4 regions of the Streptomyces sp. NPDC016469 genome follow, and region 1 is predicted to be linked to each of the others. Evidence: riboswitches for the same ligand, from Rfam matches in the RefSeq annotation. Region 1 holds a riboswitch; each other region holds the start of a gene.

Region 1 (4,558 bases):
CCGAGGGGGCACGACGCGCAGGAGCGGTGGACGCCACGGCTGTGGCGTCCACCGCTCCCTCACAGCCCGCGCGAGCGCTCCCTCACGGCCCGTGCGAGCGCTTACCGGCCCTCGTCCGGCGGTCGGTCACCGAACTGGTCATTGAGCTTCTGCTGGGCCGAGTCGACCTGACCGCCGTACTTGCCGCCGGTCTTCTTGTCGACGTAGTCGCCGCCCTTCTCGACTCCCTGGCGGGCCTGGTCCGGATGCCCCTTGATCATGCCCTTGATCTTGTCGAGCATGCTCATGACTGACCTCCTAGAGACGCTGACCGTTCCAGCATCCACGCCCCGCCGTGCCCTCGCATTCCGGGACGGGCGGGTACGGGCGGTCCTACTCGTCGATCGCCTCGCCGAGGTGGGCGTGCGTCCGGGGCGCGCCGAGCGATCCGCCGTCGAAGGTCCACGATCCGGTGGCGGTCACGCCTCCCTGGCCAGCGGGCAGCACCCACACGACCCCGTTGAACACGTCCTCGCCGGGGGCGGCGGCCAGCAGGCCGAACCGTCCGTCGCCGTCGGGGTCGATCAGGCGCACCTGGCCGCCCCAGTGGTCGTTGGTCTCGGGCACACCGAGCACTTCCCCGGAGTCCTGGTCCCAGGAGCGGACCCCGGACACCGTCAGACCGCCGGCCGCGCCGCGCAGCACCCACACGGCTCCCGCGTCGCCCCGGGACAGGTCCGGGTCCGGCGCGCCGATGTCCTCCAGCGGGGCGCCGATGGCCACGTCCGCGTAACCGTCGCCGTCGGTGTCGGCCACCGACAGGTCGCTGCCCCAGCCGTCGCCCTGCTCGGAGACGCCGGGCACGCCCGGGGAGTCCTGCGTCCACCAGACGGGTTCGGTGCCGGGTCCGGCGGCGCCGACGACGGGGCCGTCGCCGGCGCTGCCGTAGTAGACGCCGACCACACCGCCGTCCAGGGCGCCCCCGCCGGTGGTGTCGGGGCGGCTCGGCGTCCCGGTGACGAGGTCGTCGTAGCCGTCGCCGTTGATGTCACCGGAGGCGACGACGGGGCCGCCGCGGAGGGAGCGCTCGAAGCGGAGCCCCTGGACCTGTCCGGAGAAGCAGGCGGACCAGCCCTCCCCCGGGTTCGTGCCCGTGGTCGTCCCGGAGACGACGAGGTCGGCCAGGCCGTTGCCGTCGTAGTCGCCCGTGGTCAGCGACTTCGGGTCGATCTCGTGTCCGGGTTCGGCCGGGATCACGTTCTCGCGCTGGGCGGGCGCGAGAGGCGCGGCGTCCTTCTTCAGCAGGGCGGGTTCGTAGCGGAAGAGGATGAGGTCGTACCGGTCGGTGACGGCCAGTTCGTCGCCGGGGACGTCGGGGCTGAAGTGGGCCGCCGCGAGCGCGCTGCCGAATCTCGCCGACGCGCGGGGCTCGGCGGCCTGGAGCCAGTCGCTGTCGGCCCCGGTGAGCCCCTGCGGCGACCCCCACAGCACGACGGCACCCCCCGCGTCGCCCACGGGCTCGATGTCCTCGCCCGGGACGCCGACGACCGCGTCGTCGTAGCCGTCGCCGTTCAGGTCACCGGTGGCGACGGACTGGCCGAAGGCGTCGCCCGTCTCGGCGGCGCCCCGCACCCCGGCGGTGTTCTGGCTGAAGACGGCGGAGGGGCTGGTGCCCAGGCCGCTGCGGGAGCCGTACTGGACGGTGACGAACCCTGCGCCCTGCTTGCTGTCGATCGTGGCCCCCGGCGCGCCGATGAGCACGTCGTCGTAGCCGTCGCCGTTGAAGTCGGTGTTGCGGTCCTTCGCCTGCGTGGCGCCGGGCGCGGACGGGCCGGCATAGGCGGAGGGCGCGGCGATGGCCGCGCCCGTCAGCAGGAGGATCGAGGCCGCGAGAACGGCGGCCGGACGGTGCGTACGCACAAGTGGCTCCTTGGATCAAGGATGGCCGGGCGGATCCGGGGGGTGCCGGGAAGAGCCCGCTGTCTTCCTGGACGCCCTGTTCGACACCTCTTGTGGCCCAAGGGTTGTACGGATTTCTCGCAACAAGAGCGGTACAGCACGTGAAAGGGGTGGAAAGAAGCGCTTCCGCTTCTTTCCACCCCTGCTCACGGCCCTGCCCCGAGCCCGGGGCGGGTGTGTATCAGTACGCGCCGAAGACGTTGTCCATCGAGCCGTACGTGGCGGCGGCGTAGTTGCACGCGGCCGTGATGTTGGCGACCGGGTCGTAGATGTCCATCGACGTACCGGGCACGTGGTAGGCGTCGAAGGTGGGCTGGATCACCTGGAGCAGGCCCTTGGAGGGCGTGCCGTTGACGGCGTTGACGTCCCAGTTGTTGATCGCCATCGGGTTGCCCGAGGACTCGCGCATGATGTTGCGGTAGATGCCGTCGTAGCTGCCGGGGATGCCCTGCTGCGCCATGATGGCCAGGGATTCCTTGATCCAGCCGTCGAGGTCGTCGGTGTACGCGACGGCCGTCTGGGTCTCGGCGGGCTTCTCGGCGGCGACCGGGACGACGGTGCGCTCGGAGCGGTCGGCGCGGTCGGCGCTCTCCGCCCGGGGGGCGGTGTCGCCGTTCTTCTCGGCGGTCTCCGCCTTGAATACGCTCTTCTCCGCGGCCTTCGGGGCGGCGGCCTCGGACTTGGCGCCGATGGAGAGCTTCAGACCCGGGTGAATGAGGTCGGGGTTGCTGCCGACAGCACTGCGGTTGTCCTTGTACAGCCGCTCCCAGCCGCCACTGAGGGAATACCCCTGGGCGATCTTGTAAAGCGAATCGCCGGACACCACGGAATAGGTGGTGGGGGCGGCCTTGCGCACGGCAATTTCCTTGCCGGCGACGGAAGTCGGGGCCGCTGCCTTTTCGGCGACGACGCTCTTGGCGGGGGCGGCGGAGGCCGATCCGGCCGCGATCAGGGGGAGCGCGAGAACGGCTCCGCCCGCGCTGACGGCGATGAAACCGCGGGTCAGGGACGCGGACTTGGCACGACGGTGCTTACCCGGGATGGGCATGGCGTATTTCCTCTCCGTCGCCTGCGAGGTGAGCTGTCGGGTTCGGACTGGAGATGTCCGGTCGCGCATGGCGACTTCACCCCTAGCCGCTCCGGATTCCGGACCGGCGGCAAACCTGGGTCCCCCGCTCCTGCCGTACGTGAGTGGTCGGGTTACCGGACGGCGGCAGGATTCGGCGTTCCATCCGGATTGATGACGGGACCGTAAGCGAGAAACGACGGCCGGAACAAGCCCGGAATTGCTGATCACAATTGTTTTGCAAGATCAATCAAAGGAAATGCTCATGATCGCCCGCGCCGAGGGAAGGCAAATTTCTTGGCACGACTGGGAACCGGGAGATCGGATTGCGCGTCAGAAACGGCCGACGTGACGCTGCCCACTGAAATCAGAATGTGCGCATGCGTCCGTTTTGAGTGCATCTGACAGCATCAAATCCACCCTAAACGCCCTCAATTGACTTCTTGCCCTTACAGGACAAAAGGGGCATCGCGCAGCGTGCGGGCGGGTCGTGACGCCGGTTCCGACCCCCTGGCTCGCGTGATCACTCTATGGTTAGGCTTACCTAAGTGTTGCCGTCCCCGTTCGCCGTCACAGGGAGACCCCAGGACCATGGCGCCGCATTCCGCCCCTTCTTCCCGTCGTCCCCCCGTCCCCGCCCCCGCCGACCGGGAACTCACCGGCCGGCTGGCCCTCGTGACGGGAGCCGGACGCGGCATAGGCGAGGCGGTCGTGCGGGCCCTCGTCGCACGCGGCTGCCGGGTCCTGGCGACCGACGCGGCCCCGGAGGGCGTCGACGCCCTCGCCCGGGAGTACGAAGGGAGCGTCGTCGCCCGGGCGCTGGACGTCACGGACGCCGCGGCCGTCGAGGCCCTGGTCGCCGAGGCCGAGGACACGCTCGGCGCCCTCGACATCGCGGTCAACGTGGCCGGGATACTGCGGTGTTCACCCGTCACCGAGCTGACCGACGAGGACTGGCGGGCGACGTTCGCCGTCAACACCGACGGGGTGTTCCACGTCTCGCGGTCCGCCGCCCGCCGGATGGCGGACCGGGGCGCGGGCAGCATCGTCACCGTCGCGTCCAACGCCGCCGGCATCCCCCGCACGACCATGGCGGCGTACGCCGCGTCGAAGGCCGCGGCCGTCATGTTCACCAAGTGCCTCGGTCTGGAACTGGCTCCCCGGGGCGTCCGCTGCAACACCGTCTCGCCCGGCTCCACGCTCACCGACATGCAGCGCGGGATGTGGCCCTCCGATGAGGCCCACGACGAAGGCCCCGCCGCTCAGCGCGTCATAGCCGGGGACCTGGCGAGCTACCGCACGGGCATCCCGCTCGGCCGGATCGCCGAACCGGCCGACATCGCCGAGGCGGTCGCCTTCCTGGTGTCCGACCGGGCCCGCCACATCACCCTGCACGACCTGTACGTCGACGGCGGCGCCACCCTGCGCGCCTGACCCGTCCGCCCGGCGCCCCGAAAACGGCCCTCCCCCTGGAGACCTGGAACGATGACTGCCTCACCGTACGAAGACGCCCCGACCTGGCCCGCCGAGTTCGCCGCCCGCTACCGCGCGGCC
Region 2 (4,558 bases), on a different contig from region 1:
CCGCGTAAACGTCGGTTGGGCCGAGGGCCTGCACGCCCGCCCCGCTTCCATCTTCGTCCGTGCCGCTACGGCCTCCGGCGTCCCCGTCACCATCGCCAAGGCGGACGGCAACCCGGTGAACGCGGCCTCCATGCTCGCGGTGCTCGGTCTCGGCGCCCAGGGCGGCGAGGAGATCGTGCTCGCGTCCGACGCGGACAACGCCGAGGCCGCCCTGGACCGCCTGGCGAAGCTGGTCGCCGAGGGCCTCGAGGAGCTCCCGGAGACCGTCTGAACCCGAGCGGCCGACACCGCCGGAATTCTTACGTGAAAGCCGCGGCCCCCTGCATGGGGCGCCGCGGCTTTTGCGTGCGCGTGGCCGAAGCCATGACGGCCGGAAAGAAAAGGCGGCGCTACACGTTTCCGGCTTTTGCACGCCTCTTTCTTTATTCGTACGCGCCCTTTGTTAATTCCGGCCGCTCGCGGTGTTTACGGCACGTTGCGAAGTCCTCACATGGCCGGCCCTGGGCACGGTGGTGGCGCGGGCGGTGCGGCGGAGCCGGTGCACGGCGCCATGGCGTTCGGCCAGCTGCGCGGCCAGGGCCCTCGCCCGCTCCGCGTCCCGGCGTGCCACGGCGTCCACAAGGGCCCCGTGCTCGGCCCAGGCTTCGGCCGGGCGGGCCGGCTGGTCGACCGCGTACATCCAGGCGATCTTGTGGCGGAGCTGGGTGAGGAGGGCGATGAGACCGGGGCTGCCGGATGCCTGGGCCAGGGTCTCGTGGAACCAGCCGGCCAGGGAGCGCAGGTCCTCGCCCTCGTCGCGGCGGGCCCGCTCCTGACCGAGCCTGACCAGGCCGCGCAACACCTTGAGGTGGGCCTCCGTCCGGCGCTGGGCCGCGCGGGCGGCGCTCAGCGGTTCCAGCAGCATGCGGACTTCCAGGAGGTCGGCGGCCTCCTGCTCCGACGGCTCGGCGACGCAGGCTCCGGCGTGTCTGCGGGTGACGACGAAGCCCTCCGACTCCAGGGTGCGCAGCGCTTCCCGTACGGGGACGCGGGACACCCCGTAACGCCGTGCGAGCACCTCCTCGGTGAGCCGGCTGCCGCGTTCGAAGACACCGGAGACGATGTCGTCACGGATTGCCGTGCATACCGAATGCGCCGGAACACGCATGTCCGAACCTCCGCCTCAATCCCCGCGAACAGCGGCCGATCGACACCTCTGGCGCGACTCTATTGCAATGCGCTCGCATTTCCGATGCCGGGCGGGAATTCATGAATATCTTTTGGCCGCGGTCGAGCGGCGGAAGGTGTGCGGGGAGGCGCGGGCACGGCGATGGCCCCGGCGGGATGCCGGGGCCATCGGTGTGGGGCTTCAGCCCGGTCAGACGCTGACGCCGTGAGCGCGCAGATAGGCGACCGGGTCCATGTCGGAGCCGTAGGAAGGGGTGGTCCGGGCCTCGAAGTGGAGGTGCGGGCCCGTGGAGTTGCCGGTCGAGCCGGAGAGCCCGATCTGCTGACCGGCCGCGACGCTCTGGCCGACGGAGACCCCGATCGAGGAGAGGTGGCCGTACTGGGTGTACGTGCCGTCCGTCATCCGGAGCACGATGTTGTTGCCGTACGCCCCGCCCCAGCCGGCCTCCACGACGGTGCCGGCGCCGACGGCGACGACCGAGCTGCCGGAGGCGGCGTGGAAGTCGATGCCGGAGTGGCTGCCGGACGACCAGAGCGAGCCGCTGGACTTGTAGCCGGTGGTCACGTACGAGCCGGCGACGGGCAGCCGGTAGGACGAGCCCAGCGCGGTGCGGGCGGTGGAGCGGCCGGCGCGGGCGGACGCCTCGCGGGTGGCCTTGGCCTTCGCCTTGGCCGCTTCCTTGGCCTTGGCGGCCTTCTCGGCGGCCTTCTTCTTCGCGGCCTCGGCCTTCTTCTTGGCCGCCGCCTTCGCCTTGGCCGCAGCCTTCTTCTCGGCGGCCTCGGCCTGGTGGTGCTGCACCGCGGCCTGGGCGTCGATCCGGTCGGCCAGGGTGGTCTCGATGGCGAGCAGCTGGGAGAGGCCGGTCTCGGTGGCGGCGGGGGCCGTCCCGGCGTCGGCGGCGAGGGCCGGTGAGGCCAGGGAGCCGATGACACCGCCGGCGGCGAGCGTGGCGACGCCGACGGCCTTGGCGCCGGCGCGCGTCAGGCGGCTCGGGGCACGGTGCTTCCCGGTGGCACGGGTGAACGCCATGGGGTGGCTGGTCCTTTCCTTCCTTCTCGCCTACCGGGTTAGCTGACGGGTTCGGAGCAGGAAGGTCTCCTACGGACGCCTCACCCCTGACGGAGCGCGGACATCCGATTCACCCCAGGGACTGCGTGGGTCCCCGGCTCCCCAGGCTCGCGCCTGACGGGGACTCGGCGATGGCTGCCCGGTACGTCACGGATGCGCGTACGAGTGGCGGACAGCGGACCCGACGCTAAGCGGACGGACTTCCCGCCACCAAACGGACAAGGGGTTTTGTAGCGCATCCCACAGGGGGCGCCGCCCCCTTGGCGAACAAAAGGCGCAGAAGGATTGAAAGTGACCACGCGTGTAGAGGGCTCCGGCGCGACCGCGCGCCGGAGCCCCCTACGCCCGCTCAGCGGGCTGAGCGACAGATCAGCCGGTGACGACCGAGACCTCTCCGATGCCGAGCGCCCTGACCGGCTCCTCGATGCGCGAGGCGTCACCGACCAGGACCGTGACCAGCCGGTCCACCGGGAAGGCGCTGACCACGGCCGCGGTCGCCTCCACCGTGCCGGTCTCGGCGAGCCGGGCGTACAGCGTCGCCTGGTAGTCGTCCGGGAGGTGCTGTTCCACCTGATCGGCGAGGGTGCTCGCGACGGAGGCCGCCGTCTCGAACTTCAGGGGCGCGACGCCCACCAGATTCTGCACGGCCGTCTCGCGCTCGGCGTCCGTCAGTCCCTCGGCGGCCAGCGTCCGCAGCACCTTCCAGAGATCGTCCAGCGCCGGTCCGGTGGACTCGGTGTCCACGGAACCGCTGATGGCCAGCATCGCGGCACCCGCCGCCCCCGAGGCGGAGTCGGCGGCGCCGGAGCGGAGCACCTGGGCGAAGGCACGCACGCCGTAGGTGTACCCCTTCTCCTCGCGCAGCACCCGGTCGAGCCGGGAGGTCAGCGTGCCGCCCAGGCAGTAGGTGCCGAGGACCTGGGCGGGCCAGACACTGTCGTGGCGGTCGGCGCCGATGCGGCCGATCAGCAGCTGCGTCTGCACCGCGCCGGGGCGGTCCACGATGATCACGCGGCCCGTGTCGTCGGCCGTGATCGGCGGGACCGGGCGGGGTTCGGAGGCGTTCCCGGACCAGTCGCCGAGGGTTTCGGCGAGCAGTGCGTCCAGGTCGATGCCGGTGAGGTCGCCGACGACCACGGCGGTCGCGGTGGACGGGCGGATGTGCGCGTCGTAGAAGGCCCGCACGGCGGCGGCGTCGATCCGCTCGATGGTCTCCTCGGTGCCCAGGCGCGGGCGCGACATGCGGGTCGTGGCCGGGAACAGCTCCTTGGAGAGCTGCTTGGCCGCGCGGCGGGCCGGGTTGGCATGCTCGTGCGGGATCTCGTCCAGCCGGTTGCGCACCAGGCGCTCGATCTCGCTGTCGGCGAAGGCCGGCGCCCGCAGCGCCTCGGCGACCAGGCCGAGCGCCTTGGCCAGACGGGAGGCCGGGACCTCCAGGGAGACCCGGACACCGGGATGGTCGGCGTGGGCGTCGAGGGTGGCGCCGCACCGCTCCAGCTCGGCGGCGAACTCCTCGGCGCTCCGCTTGTCGGTGCCCTCGGACAGGGCGCGCGACATGATCGTGGCCACGCCGTCCAGACCCTCGGGCTCGGCATCCAGGGGGGCGGCGAGGAAGATCTCGACGGCGACGACCTGCTGGCCGGGGCGGTGACAGCGCAGGACGGTGAGGCCGTTGGGCAGGGAACCCCGCTCGGGCGCGGGGAAGGCCCAGGGCCGGGCCACCCCGGGGGCGGGCTGGGGGTGGAACTGCATCGAAACTTCAGTCGCGGCAGCGTCGGTCACTGGTCCGCCCCTTCGTGCGCGTCGGTGTCGGTGGCGGCGTCGGCCTCTTCGGCGGCCTCGGCGGGCTCGACCGGTTCGTAGACCAGGACCGCCCGGTTGTCGGGCCGCAGCTGCGCCTGCGCGGCGGCCTTGACCTCCTCGGCGGTGACATCGAGGACCCGGTTCACGGCGGACAGCGCGAGCTGCGGGTCGCCGAACAGCACGGCATACCGGCACAGTTCGTCGGCGCGGCCCGCGACCGTACCGAGGCGGTCCAGCCATTCGCGCTCCAACTGGGCCTGGGCGCGCTCCATCTCCTCGGCCGTGGGGCCGTGCTCGGCGAACCGGGCCAGCTCCTCGTCGACCGCGGCCTCGATCTCCGCCACCTCCACGCCGCCGGACGTCTTGACGTCGAGCCAGCCCAGGGAGGGCGCGCCGGCGAGCCGGAGCAGTCCGAAACCGGCGGCCACGGCCGTACGGTCGCGTCGGACCAGGCGGTTGTGCAGCCGGGACGACTCCCCGCCGCCGAGCACGGTCAGGGCGAGGTCCGCGGCGTCGCAC
Region 3 (4,558 bases), on a different contig from region 1:
GTCCAGATGAGCGCGACCCAGTTCGCCGACCTCGTCAACGAAGCGAAGGAGGGCCGGCTCGACACAGTGGCCTCCGCCTGAGCCCTGAGCGATGTCGACCGAACGTTCCGGCACGGCCCGGGGCCTTCTGCTCTGCCCGGACGCGCGCCGGTGCCGGTGCCGCCCGTCCGGAGGGGCGGCACCGGCACCGGGGGTGCGTCAGACCAGGAGCCTCGACTTCGCCCGCTGGTACTCGTCCTCGGTGATCGCGCCCCGGTCCTTGAGATCGGCGAGCTTCGACAGGCCCTCGACGTGGCCGCCCTTCTGGCTGCCGCCCTCCGTGCCCGCCGCGTCCCTGATGTACGCCTTGAAGGCGGCGTCGCGCTCCTTGGCCTCCTGGACGTCGCGCCTGCCCATGGACTTGCCGCGGGCGATCACGTAGACCAGCACGCCCAGGTAGGGCAGTACCAGCGCCAGGATCAGCCAGCCGGCCTTGGCCCAGCCACTCAGGTCGTCGCTGCGGAAGATGTCCATGATGACCCGGAAGAGGAGGAAGAGCCACATGATCCAGAGGAAGAACCAGAGCATCGTCCAGAACAGGTTGAGCAGGGGATAGTCGTCCATCGTCCACTCCCGGGTCAGCGTCGGACCGGCTGAATCTGGAAACAGTCATATCACCACATTCACCCCATCGCCCATCGGTGCGGCACGAGGGGAGGCGGGTGCGCGGGCCGAGGCGCCCGGGCCGTGGTCATGAGAGCTCCGGACATGACGTAGAGTTGGGTTTACCGACGCGGGGTGGAGCAGCTCGGTAGCTCGCTGGGCTCATAACCCAGAGGTCGCAGGTTCAAATCCTGTCCCCGCTACTGAAGGATCAGGCCCGGCACGCAAGCAGCGTGCCGGGCCTGATGCGTTGTCGGCGCACTCGTTTCGCCCCTTCGGCGGCCGAGGACTCGCCCGGTGGCCGGGCGGACGCGAGGCTGGGGGAGGTGCGCGGTACCGTCCGCGGCCGTGGCAGCACCGGGCAGGAGACCGCAGGTGGGGAAGTGGGAACGACGGTGGCTCGGGCCGGACGGCGCGGTGAGCCGCCGGTTCGTCCGGGTGCTGCCGGTGGCGATGATCGTCGCCGGGGTGGTGTTCGACGTTTTCACGCCGCCCTCCTATACGGCCATCCCGATGTTCGCGGCCGCCCCGCTGATCGCCGCGCCCTTCTTCGATATGGGCACCACGATCCGGATCGGGATCGCCTCGGTGCTCGCCGTCGCCGGAATCCGGCTCTACACCGGCGACCTGGTCGAGGTGGTCTCGTTCATCGAGATGGTCACCGTGCTCACGGTCGCCGTGCAGGCGTGTGTGATCAACCGGGTCGTGCGGCGCGGCAGCGACCAGCTGGCGTCCGCCCGGATCATCGCCGAGACGGCCATGCGGGCCGTGCTGCCCGCGCCGCCCGAACGGCTCGGCGGACTCCAGGTGGCCGCGCGGTACGAGGCGGCGCAGGCGGACGAGTTCGTCGGGGGCGACCTCTTCGCGGCCGCTGACACCCCGTACGGCGTACGGCTGGTGCTGGGGGACGTGCGCGGGAAGGGGCTGGAGGCGGTCGGCGCGGTCGCGGTGGTGATCGGGGCGTTCCGGGAGGCGGCGGAGCAGGAGAAGTCGCTGGAGGGCGTGGCGCAGCGGCTGGAGCGCGCGCTGGCGCGTGAGTCGGTACGGCGGAGCAACCTGGACGCGTTCGAGGGGTTCGTGACCGCCGTGCTCGCGGAGATCCCGCCGGGCGCGCAGCGCGTACGGATGGTGAACCGCGGCCATCCGGACCCGCTGCTGCTGCACGGGGACGGCGTGGTGGAGGCGCTGACTCCCACGGAGCCCGCACTTCCGCTGGGCATGGACCTGGGGGTGCGGCCGGACCGCTCGGACGACTGGGAGCTGCCGGCCGGGGGGACGCTGCTGTTCTACACGGACGGCCTGTCGGAGGCCCGGAACGCCGACGGCGTCTTCTACGACCCGGCGGAGCGGCTGCGCGGGCGCCTCTTCCCGGGTCCCGAGGAGCTGTTGTCCGCGCTGACCGACGACGTACGGCTGCACACGGGGGGCGAGTCGACCGACGACATGGCGTTGCTCGCGGTGGCCCGGCCGGGGAAGGGGCAGCCGGACCGGCGCAGGACGGTGAAGATCGTCAAGCGGGGTACCACGCTGCGTGACTGAGGGGCGCCGCTCCGCATAACATTTGACGCAACGTCAGAAAACGCGTAGTGGCTGAACCTGGATCAACTCGCCCGATTCCACCCGGTTGTGTCCCGTAAAGTCCAGGCCAAGTGCGTGAACGATCAGTGGGAACAGCTTGGAATCGGACCCGTCTGTCTATTAACGTTCGATAACGCAGCGCGGTTGTCCCAGCCGTCGTCAGGGACGGCGCCGCGCGCGTGCGCCGAATTCCGCAAGGGAACCGGGGAACCACCTACATGGGGTGAATCGGGCATCTTCGTCTTCACAAGAGGCGGAGGGACCCGTAGGAGACCTTCCTGCTCCGAACCCGTCAGCTAACCCGGTAGGCGAGAAGGAAGGAAAGGAGTGCGCCCGCGTGGCGTCCAACAAGCCTGCCCCCGAATCACCTTCCCGGTTCGTGCCCGAGTACGGCGCCGACTTCGCGTCCGGCCCCGGCACCGCGTACTTCCCGGAACAGGGAAGCGACTCCATGACCGATCGGGGCAACGGCTTCGGCACCGGCGCCGGTTTCGGCAGCGGTTTCCGCGCCGACGATGCCGACTCCGAGCGGGCCTGGGAGGAATGGAACCCCACCGAGGAGTCCGTCCGTCCCGTCCGTGGCAAGCACCGTGTCGCCAAGCAGCGCAATGGTCTGGCCCGTAGCTCCACCGTCCTCGGCGTCGGTGTCATCGCGGCCGTCGGCGCGGGGGGCATGGCCACCGCGCAGAGCAAACCGCCGGTCTCCATCTCTCTTCCCGATTCCATCGCGGACAATCTTCCCGACGCCAAGTCCCTTCCTGGCGTGGGTGCGTTGTTCTCCGGCGAGAGCGAGGCCGAAACCCCCGCCGCCGCCCCCGCCACCGCCCCGCTGACCACCGCAGGCATCACCACCGCCGAGGCCGAGCAGGGCACCACGGACGCCGGCGAGGCGCTGCGCGCCCGCATCCTCCAGCAGGCCGAGCAGCAGCAGGGCGCCGCCGACGCCGAGGCGAAGGCAGCCGAGGAGAAGGCCGCTGCCGAGAAGGCGGCCGCCGAGGCGAAGAAGCAGCAGGACGAGGCCGAGGCCAAGGCCGCCGCCGAGAAGAAGAAGGCGGCGGAGGAGGCGAAGAAGAAGGCCGAGGCCCTGCGCCTGGCCAAGCTCGCCGCCGGCTACGCCATCCCCACCTCCTCGTACACGATCACCTCGACGTTCGGCGAGGCCGGCTCGATGTGGTCCTCCGGCTACCACACGGGCCTCGACTTCGCGGCCCCGACCGGTACCCCGATCAAGGCCATCCACACCGGCACCGTCAAGTCGGCCGGCTGGTCCGGCGCCTACGGCTACCGCACGGTGCTGGAGCTGGAGGACGGCACCGAGCTGTGGTTCTGCCACCAGTCCTCGATCGGCGTCACGGTCGGCCAGAAGGTCACCACCGGCGACACCATCGGCCGGGTCGGCGCGACCGGAAACGTCACCGGCCCGCACCTCCACCTTGAGGTCCACACCCCGGACGGCACCGGCATCGACCCGATGGCCTGGCTGCGCGCCCGCGGTCTGACCGTCTGAGGTCCGTTTCCCCCGAAGCCCCGGCCCTTCCCGGTACGCGGCCCTCCGAACCCCGGCAGCCCTGACGCACACCCCCGACGCCAGGGCTGCCGGTCCGCGTGACCGCGGTCAGAGCACGTTCGTCCGGGCCAGGCCGGATGTATGCGGAATAGCGGGGTCTCCGGAAACCGTTGTTCCACCTATGACTTCACTGCGCAATCTCGGCCCGTCCGGCCTCCAGGTCTTCCCCCTCTGCCTCGGTGGAAACGTCTTCGGCTGGACCGCGGACGAGGACCGGTCCTTCGCCGTCCTGGACGCGTACGCGGCGGCCGGCGGCAACTTCGTGGACACCGCCGACGCCTACTCGCACTGGGTTCCCGGCAACGAGGGCGGTGAGTCGGAGACGGTCATCGGCAAGTGGCTCGCGTCGCGCGGCAACCGGTCCGAGGTCGTGGTGGCCACCAAGGTCGGTGCCCTCCCCGGCTACAAGGGCCTTTCGGCGCCCACGATCAAGTCCGCCGCCGAGGAGTCGCTGCGCCGCCTCGGCACGGACCACATCGACCTGTACTACACGCACTTCGATGACGAGACCGTCCCGGTCGAGGAGATCATCACCGCCCTCGACGAGCTGGTGAAGGAGGGCAAGGTCCGCGAGATCGCCGCCTCCAACATCAGCCCCGCCCGGCTGCGCGCCTCCCTCGCATTCTCCGAACGCGAGGGCCTGGCCCGCTATGTGGCGCTGCAGCCGCACTACAACCTCGTCTCGCGGGACACCTACGAGGGCGAGCTCCAGGACACCGCCGCCGACGCCGGGCTCGCGGCCGTTCCGTACTACGCGCTGGCCTCCGGCTT
Region 4 (4,558 bases), on a different contig from region 1:
ATGGCGGCGGGGCTCGCGGTGCTGTCGGTGATGGAGGACGAGGAGACCGTCGCGCACGCGCGCCGCACCGGCGACCTGCTCCGCGAGCGGCTGTCCGCGCTCGTCGGGCGCTACGAACTGCTGCACGAGGTGCGGGGGCGCGGGCTGATGATCGGCATCGAGTTCGGCCGCCCCGCCTCGCTGAAGCTGCGGAGCCGGTGGACCATGCTCCAGGCGGCGCGCAAGGGCCTCTTCGCGCAGATGGTCGTCGTGCCCCTGCTCCAGAAGCACCGCATCCTCACCCAGGTCTCCGGCGACCACCTCGAAGTGATCAAGCTGATCCCGCCGCTGGTCATCGATGACGCGGACGTCGACCGCTTTGTGGAGGCGTTCACCGCCGTCATGGACGACGCGCACAGCGGTGGGGGACTGATGTGGGACTTCGGACGGACCCTGGTGAAGCAGGCCGTCGCCAACCGCTGAGGTGTTTTTGCCCCTGAGGCAAGAAATTTGCCTCAGGGGAAACAATTTGGCCCAATGGAGGCATGAACCCTCCGGACGACCTGGCGGCCGGCGAGCTGCCCGGTGTCGCGCCACGCCTGCGCGATCTGCGCCGAGGCCGTGGTCTCACCCTGGAGACCGCGGCCCAGCGGGCCGGGCTCTCGCCCGCCCACCTCTCCCGGCTCGAAACGGGCCGCCGCCAGCCCTCGCTGCCGATGCTGCTCCAGCTGGCCAGGATCTACGGTACGACGGTCTCCGAGCTCCTCGGCGAGATGCCCCCGGAACGTGACGCGATCGTGCGCGCCCGCCCGTTCGAGGGTGCGGCCGCCGACGGCTGGATGTACCAGCAGGCCGGCGGCTCCGGCCGGGCGATGCAGGCGCTGCGCGTCCGCGTCCCGTACGGAGCCCAGGGCGACCTGGTCCGCGTCCACCCCGGCGAGGAATGGCTGTACGTCCTGACCGGCCGCCTCCGGGTCACGCTCGGCGAGACGGTGCACGACCTCGGTCCCGGGGACGGCGCGCACTTCGACTCGCTCACCCCGCACCGGATCGCGGCTCCCGAACCCGAGGGCTCCGAGCTGCTCTTCGTGCACACCCTGCTGCAGAGCCCCGCCGCCGACCTGTGCCTCGGCGGCCCGGTCCACCGCAGCTGAGACGTTTCCGCCGCCGGACCCCCGGCAGCCCTCCCCGGCAGCCAGAGAGGCCAGTCATGTCCGATTCAGAGAATTACGACCCGCTCACCCCGGCCCCGCGCCCCGGCGCCGACACCCATGAGAAGAAGATGCCGCGGGGACTCGTCATCCGGCTCTTCGCCTACCTCGTGGCCGGGCACGTCATCGCCGCGTTCCTGTACCTGCTCTTCGCGGTCGGCATGCACAACCAGTAGGCCGAGCCGCCTCAGCTCTCGTCGAGGAGCCGGTCGCGCAACTGCTCACGGGTGGCGGGCGTGAGCTTCAGCCCGTCGGTGAGATAGCGGTCGGTGCCGCCCCAGGTCTCGTCGATGGCGGCGAAGGCCGCGGCGAGATAGTCGGGCTGGGCGCCGAAGAGCGGGTTCAGCAGCTCCAGCACCTCCGGGGACATCCCGGCCGCCGAGGTGTCGCTGCGCCGGATGCGGTAGCGGCGGTGCGCGTCGTTCGACTTCAGGTAGTCGGCCTCGATGGTCTCTCGCCCGACGCCCACCGCCAGCAGCGTCACCGCGATCGACAGCCCGGCCCGGTCCTTGCCGGCCGCGCAGTGCATCAGGGCGGGCACGCTGTCCTCGGCCAGGGCGTGCAGCACCCGGCTGTGCTCGGCGGTGCGCTCCAGGATGATCGAGCGGTACGAGGCGACCATCCGGCGGGTCCCCTTGCCGTCGGCCAGGATCGAGCGCAGCTGTGCCAGGTCGCCGTCGCGCACCATCCGCCAGAATTCCGCCCCGTCCGCCGGGTCGCTGAGCGGGATGCTCACATTCCGTACGCCCGGCAGCTCGATGTCCAGGCCGTCCAGCTTGTGGTCCGCCGCGTTGCGGAAGTCGAAGACCGTGTGCAGGCCGAGCCCGCCGAGGAACGCCGCGTCCTCGGCCGTGGCGTGCGCCAGGTGACCGCTGCGGTACAGACGGCCGTGCCGTATGCGGCGGCCGTCGGTGGTGGGCAGGCCGCCCACGTCCCGGAAGTTGCGGACACCGGTGAGAACGGGCTCCGTCGGCGGGGTCTGCGGCAGCTGCTGCGTCACGGTCACTCCTGGAGGCTCTGCCCCGGCGCGTATCGCCGACGGGCCCACGACCGCGACGATACGACATCGGTTCCTGGGGCAATCATTTCGGCCGCCCGCTCCGCGCCGATGCGGACGACAGGCGCGACATGTCCGTATTGCCGGTATATGCCGAACTTGCCCCGGTTGTGCGGGAGATGATCACCCGCTCGTGAGCGGGATCATATCCGTGACGGTGTGTGCTGGCGCCCCGGCTGGGTATTCCCCGTGCCGCGCGGAAAGCCAAGATCCGTAATCCACGGAGTGTGACCGGAATTCGGCACCGCAATTCCCCTGCGGAATCCGGTGCGGAAGCTGTGGCTTGTTTCCGCCGTCCCGGCTCGCTTACGTTCCATGTCCACCCGGACGGAACGCCCAATCCTGCCGCCGTCCGGGATTCGCACCCACTCACCGTGTGGCAGGAGCGGGGGAACCAGGTAAGCCGCCGACCGGGACGACCGGACGGCTAGGGGTGAAGTCGCGCCAGGCGCGGCCGGGCATCTCCAGCCCGAACCCGACAGCTCACCTCGCAGGCGCCGGAGAGGAAATTCTTCATGCCCAACTCGGGTAAGCACCGCCGTCCCAAGTCCAGCACCATAGCCCGCGGCGTCGTCGCCGCGAGCGCCGGCGGCGCCGTCATCGCGCTTCCGCTGCTCGGCGCCACCGGTGCCCACGCCGCGGAGCAGTCCGCCCCGGCCACGTCGCAGTCGGCCGCCGCGCACACCGCCCCGGCCAAGCCCGCGAAGAACACCGGCACCACCACCTACTCCGTGGTCTCCGGCGACTACCTGTCGAAGATCGCGGCCCAGCACCACCTCAAGGGCGGCTGGCACAAGCTGTACCAGGACAACCGCGAGGTCGTCGGCGAGAACCCGAGCCTGATCTTCCCGGGCATGAAGCTGACCCTCGGCGCCAAGGCGGCCCCCGCCGCCGCCACCCCGTCCAAGGCCCCCGCCGAGACGGCGGAGAAGACCGGGACGAAGGCCGCGCCCAAGGCCGAGACGAAGGTCGAGACCAAGACCGAGGCGCAGACGGAGGCCAAGACCGAGGCCCCGGCCGCCCAGGACAACGCCTCCGGCTACGTCCACCCGGTCCCGGGCAACCACACCACCGCCTACCGCGCCTCCGGTGCCAACTGGTCCAGCGGCAGCCACACCGGCATAGACTTCCCCGTCGCCACCGGCACCAGCGTGAAGGCCATCACCTCCGGCACCGTCGTCACCGCCGGCTGGGGCGGCGCCTACGGCAACCAGGTCGTCATCAAGCACGCCGACGGCCACTACTCCCAGTACGGCCACATGTCCTCGCTCTCCGTCTCGGCGGGCCAGACCGTGACCGCGGGCCAGCAGGTCGGCCTCTCCGGCTCCACCGGCAACGCCACCGGCCCGCACCTCCACTTCGAGGTCCGCACCGGCCCGGAGTACGGCTCGGACATCGACCCGATCGCCTACCTGGCGTCGCACGGGATCTACGTCTGATCCAGGCAGTACCGGCCCGGTGATCCGGGTCACTGAACGGCACAGAGGGACGACGCACGGCGGTGCGTCGTCCCTCTGCTTATTCCCCCTTTACCGAAAACTGACCGGGTGGTTTATCTCACCACCCGTCAACCCCTTATTACGGTCGCGTAGGTCACATTCCGGGGTGCAGGATATGCGGTTGTGGCAGACGATTCGAACAACCTTCAACAGGGCGTCATCGACCGACAGGGCGCCATCGGGTCGTACGCGGCGATTGGCGACAGCTTCACCGAGGGAGTCGGCGACCCCGGCCCGGACGGAACGTTCGTCGGCTGGGCCGACCGGCTCGCGGTACTCCTCGCGGACCGGCTCCCGGAGCCCGGCCCGGCGACCGGTGCCGGCTTCCGGTACGCCAATCTCGCCGTACGAGGACGCCTCCTCGACCAGATAGTCGAGGAGCAGGTGCCCCGCGCCAAGGAACTCGCCCCCGATCTGGTGAGCTTCTGCGCCGGCGGCAACGACATCATCCGGCCGGGCACCGACCCGGACGACGTGGCCGAACGCTTCGAGCGGGCGGTCGCCGACCTCACGCGGTCGGTCGGCACCGTCATGGTCACCACCGGCTTCGACACCCGTGGCATCCCCGTGCTGCGCCATCTGCGCGGCAAGATCGCCACCTACACCGCCCACGTCCGGGCCATCGCCGACCGCTACGACTGCCCGGTCCTCGACCTGTGGTCGCTGCGCTCGGTGCAGGACCGGCGCGCCTGGGACGGCGACCGGCTCCACCTGTCGCCCGAGGGACACACCCGGGTCGCGCTCCGCGCCGCCCAGGTCCTCGGCCTCGGCGTACCGGCCGACCCGGACCAGCCGTGGCCGCCGCAGCCCCC

The links. A riboswitch is a leader RNA that binds a small molecule or an ion and turns the genes downstream of it on or off. The one in region 1 is predicted to bind cyclic di-AMP.
Positions count from the first base shown of each region.
Region 2: it holds a riboswitch for cyclic di-AMP, as region 1 does, so the genes downstream of both, ABZ565_RS14005 (M23 family metallopeptidase) here and ABZ565_RS17570 (LysM peptidoglycan-binding domain-containing protein) in region 1, are expected to answer to the same signal.
Region 3: it holds a riboswitch for cyclic di-AMP, as region 1 does, so the genes downstream of both, ABZ565_RS19525 (M23 family metallopeptidase) here and ABZ565_RS17570 (LysM peptidoglycan-binding domain-containing protein) in region 1, are expected to answer to the same signal.
Region 4: it holds a riboswitch for cyclic di-AMP, as region 1 does, so the genes downstream of both, ABZ565_RS05470 (LysM peptidoglycan-binding domain-containing M23 family metallopeptidase) here and ABZ565_RS17570 (LysM peptidoglycan-binding domain-containing protein) in region 1, are expected to answer to the same signal.

Region 1 is NZ_JBEYCQ010000013.1:193,074-197,631, reverse strand. Features, by position in the region: gene ABZ565_RS17580 (antitoxin) at 102-287, opposite strand; gene ABZ565_RS17575 (esterase) at 373-1,899, opposite strand; gene ABZ565_RS17570 (LysM peptidoglycan-binding domain-containing protein) at 2,120-2,986, opposite strand; cyclic di-AMP (ydaO/yuaA leader) riboswitch at 2,990-3,174, opposite strand; gene ABZ565_RS17565 (2,3-dihydro-2,3-dihydroxybenzoate dehydrogenase) at 3,596-4,438, shown strand; gene ABZ565_RS17560 ((2,3-dihydroxybenzoyl)adenylate synthase) at 4,490-4,558, shown strand, end outside.
Region 2 is NZ_JBEYCQ010000010.1:129,644-134,201, forward strand. Features, by position in the region: gene ABZ565_RS13995 (HPr family phosphocarrier protein) at 1-271, shown strand, start outside; gene ABZ565_RS14000 (GntR family transcriptional regulator) at 443-1,147, opposite strand; gene ABZ565_RS14005 (M23 family metallopeptidase) at 1,358-2,197, opposite strand; cyclic di-AMP (ydaO/yuaA leader) riboswitch at 2,211-2,377, opposite strand; gene ABZ565_RS14010 (pitrilysin family protein) at 2,606-3,988, opposite strand; gene ABZ565_RS14015 (pitrilysin family protein) at 4,015-4,558, opposite strand, start outside.
Region 3 is NZ_JBEYCQ010000016.1:22,252-26,809, reverse strand. Features, by position in the region: gene ABZ565_RS19545 (hypothetical protein) at 1-81, shown strand, start outside; gene ABZ565_RS19540 (SHOCT domain-containing protein) at 199-603, opposite strand; tRNA gene ABZ565_RS19535 (tRNA-Met) at 772-845, shown strand; gene ABZ565_RS19530 (PP2C family protein-serine/threonine phosphatase) at 1,018-2,181, shown strand; cyclic di-AMP (ydaO/yuaA leader) riboswitch at 2,393-2,546, shown strand; gene ABZ565_RS19525 (M23 family metallopeptidase) at 2,558-3,727, shown strand; gene ABZ565_RS19520 (aldo/keto reductase) at 3,909-4,558, shown strand, end outside.
Region 4 is NZ_JBEYCQ010000004.1:39,302-43,859, forward strand. Features, by position in the region: gene ABZ565_RS05450 (aspartate aminotransferase family protein) at 1-462, shown strand, start outside; gene ABZ565_RS05455 (XRE family transcriptional regulator) at 525-1,133, shown strand; gene ABZ565_RS05460 (DUF6126 family protein) at 1,190-1,366, shown strand; gene ABZ565_RS05465 (tyrosine-protein phosphatase) at 1,378-2,190, opposite strand; cyclic di-AMP (ydaO/yuaA leader) riboswitch at 2,600-2,759, shown strand; gene ABZ565_RS05470 (LysM peptidoglycan-binding domain-containing M23 family metallopeptidase) at 2,763-3,686, shown strand; gene ABZ565_RS05475 (SGNH/GDSL hydrolase family protein) at 3,870-4,558, shown strand, end outside.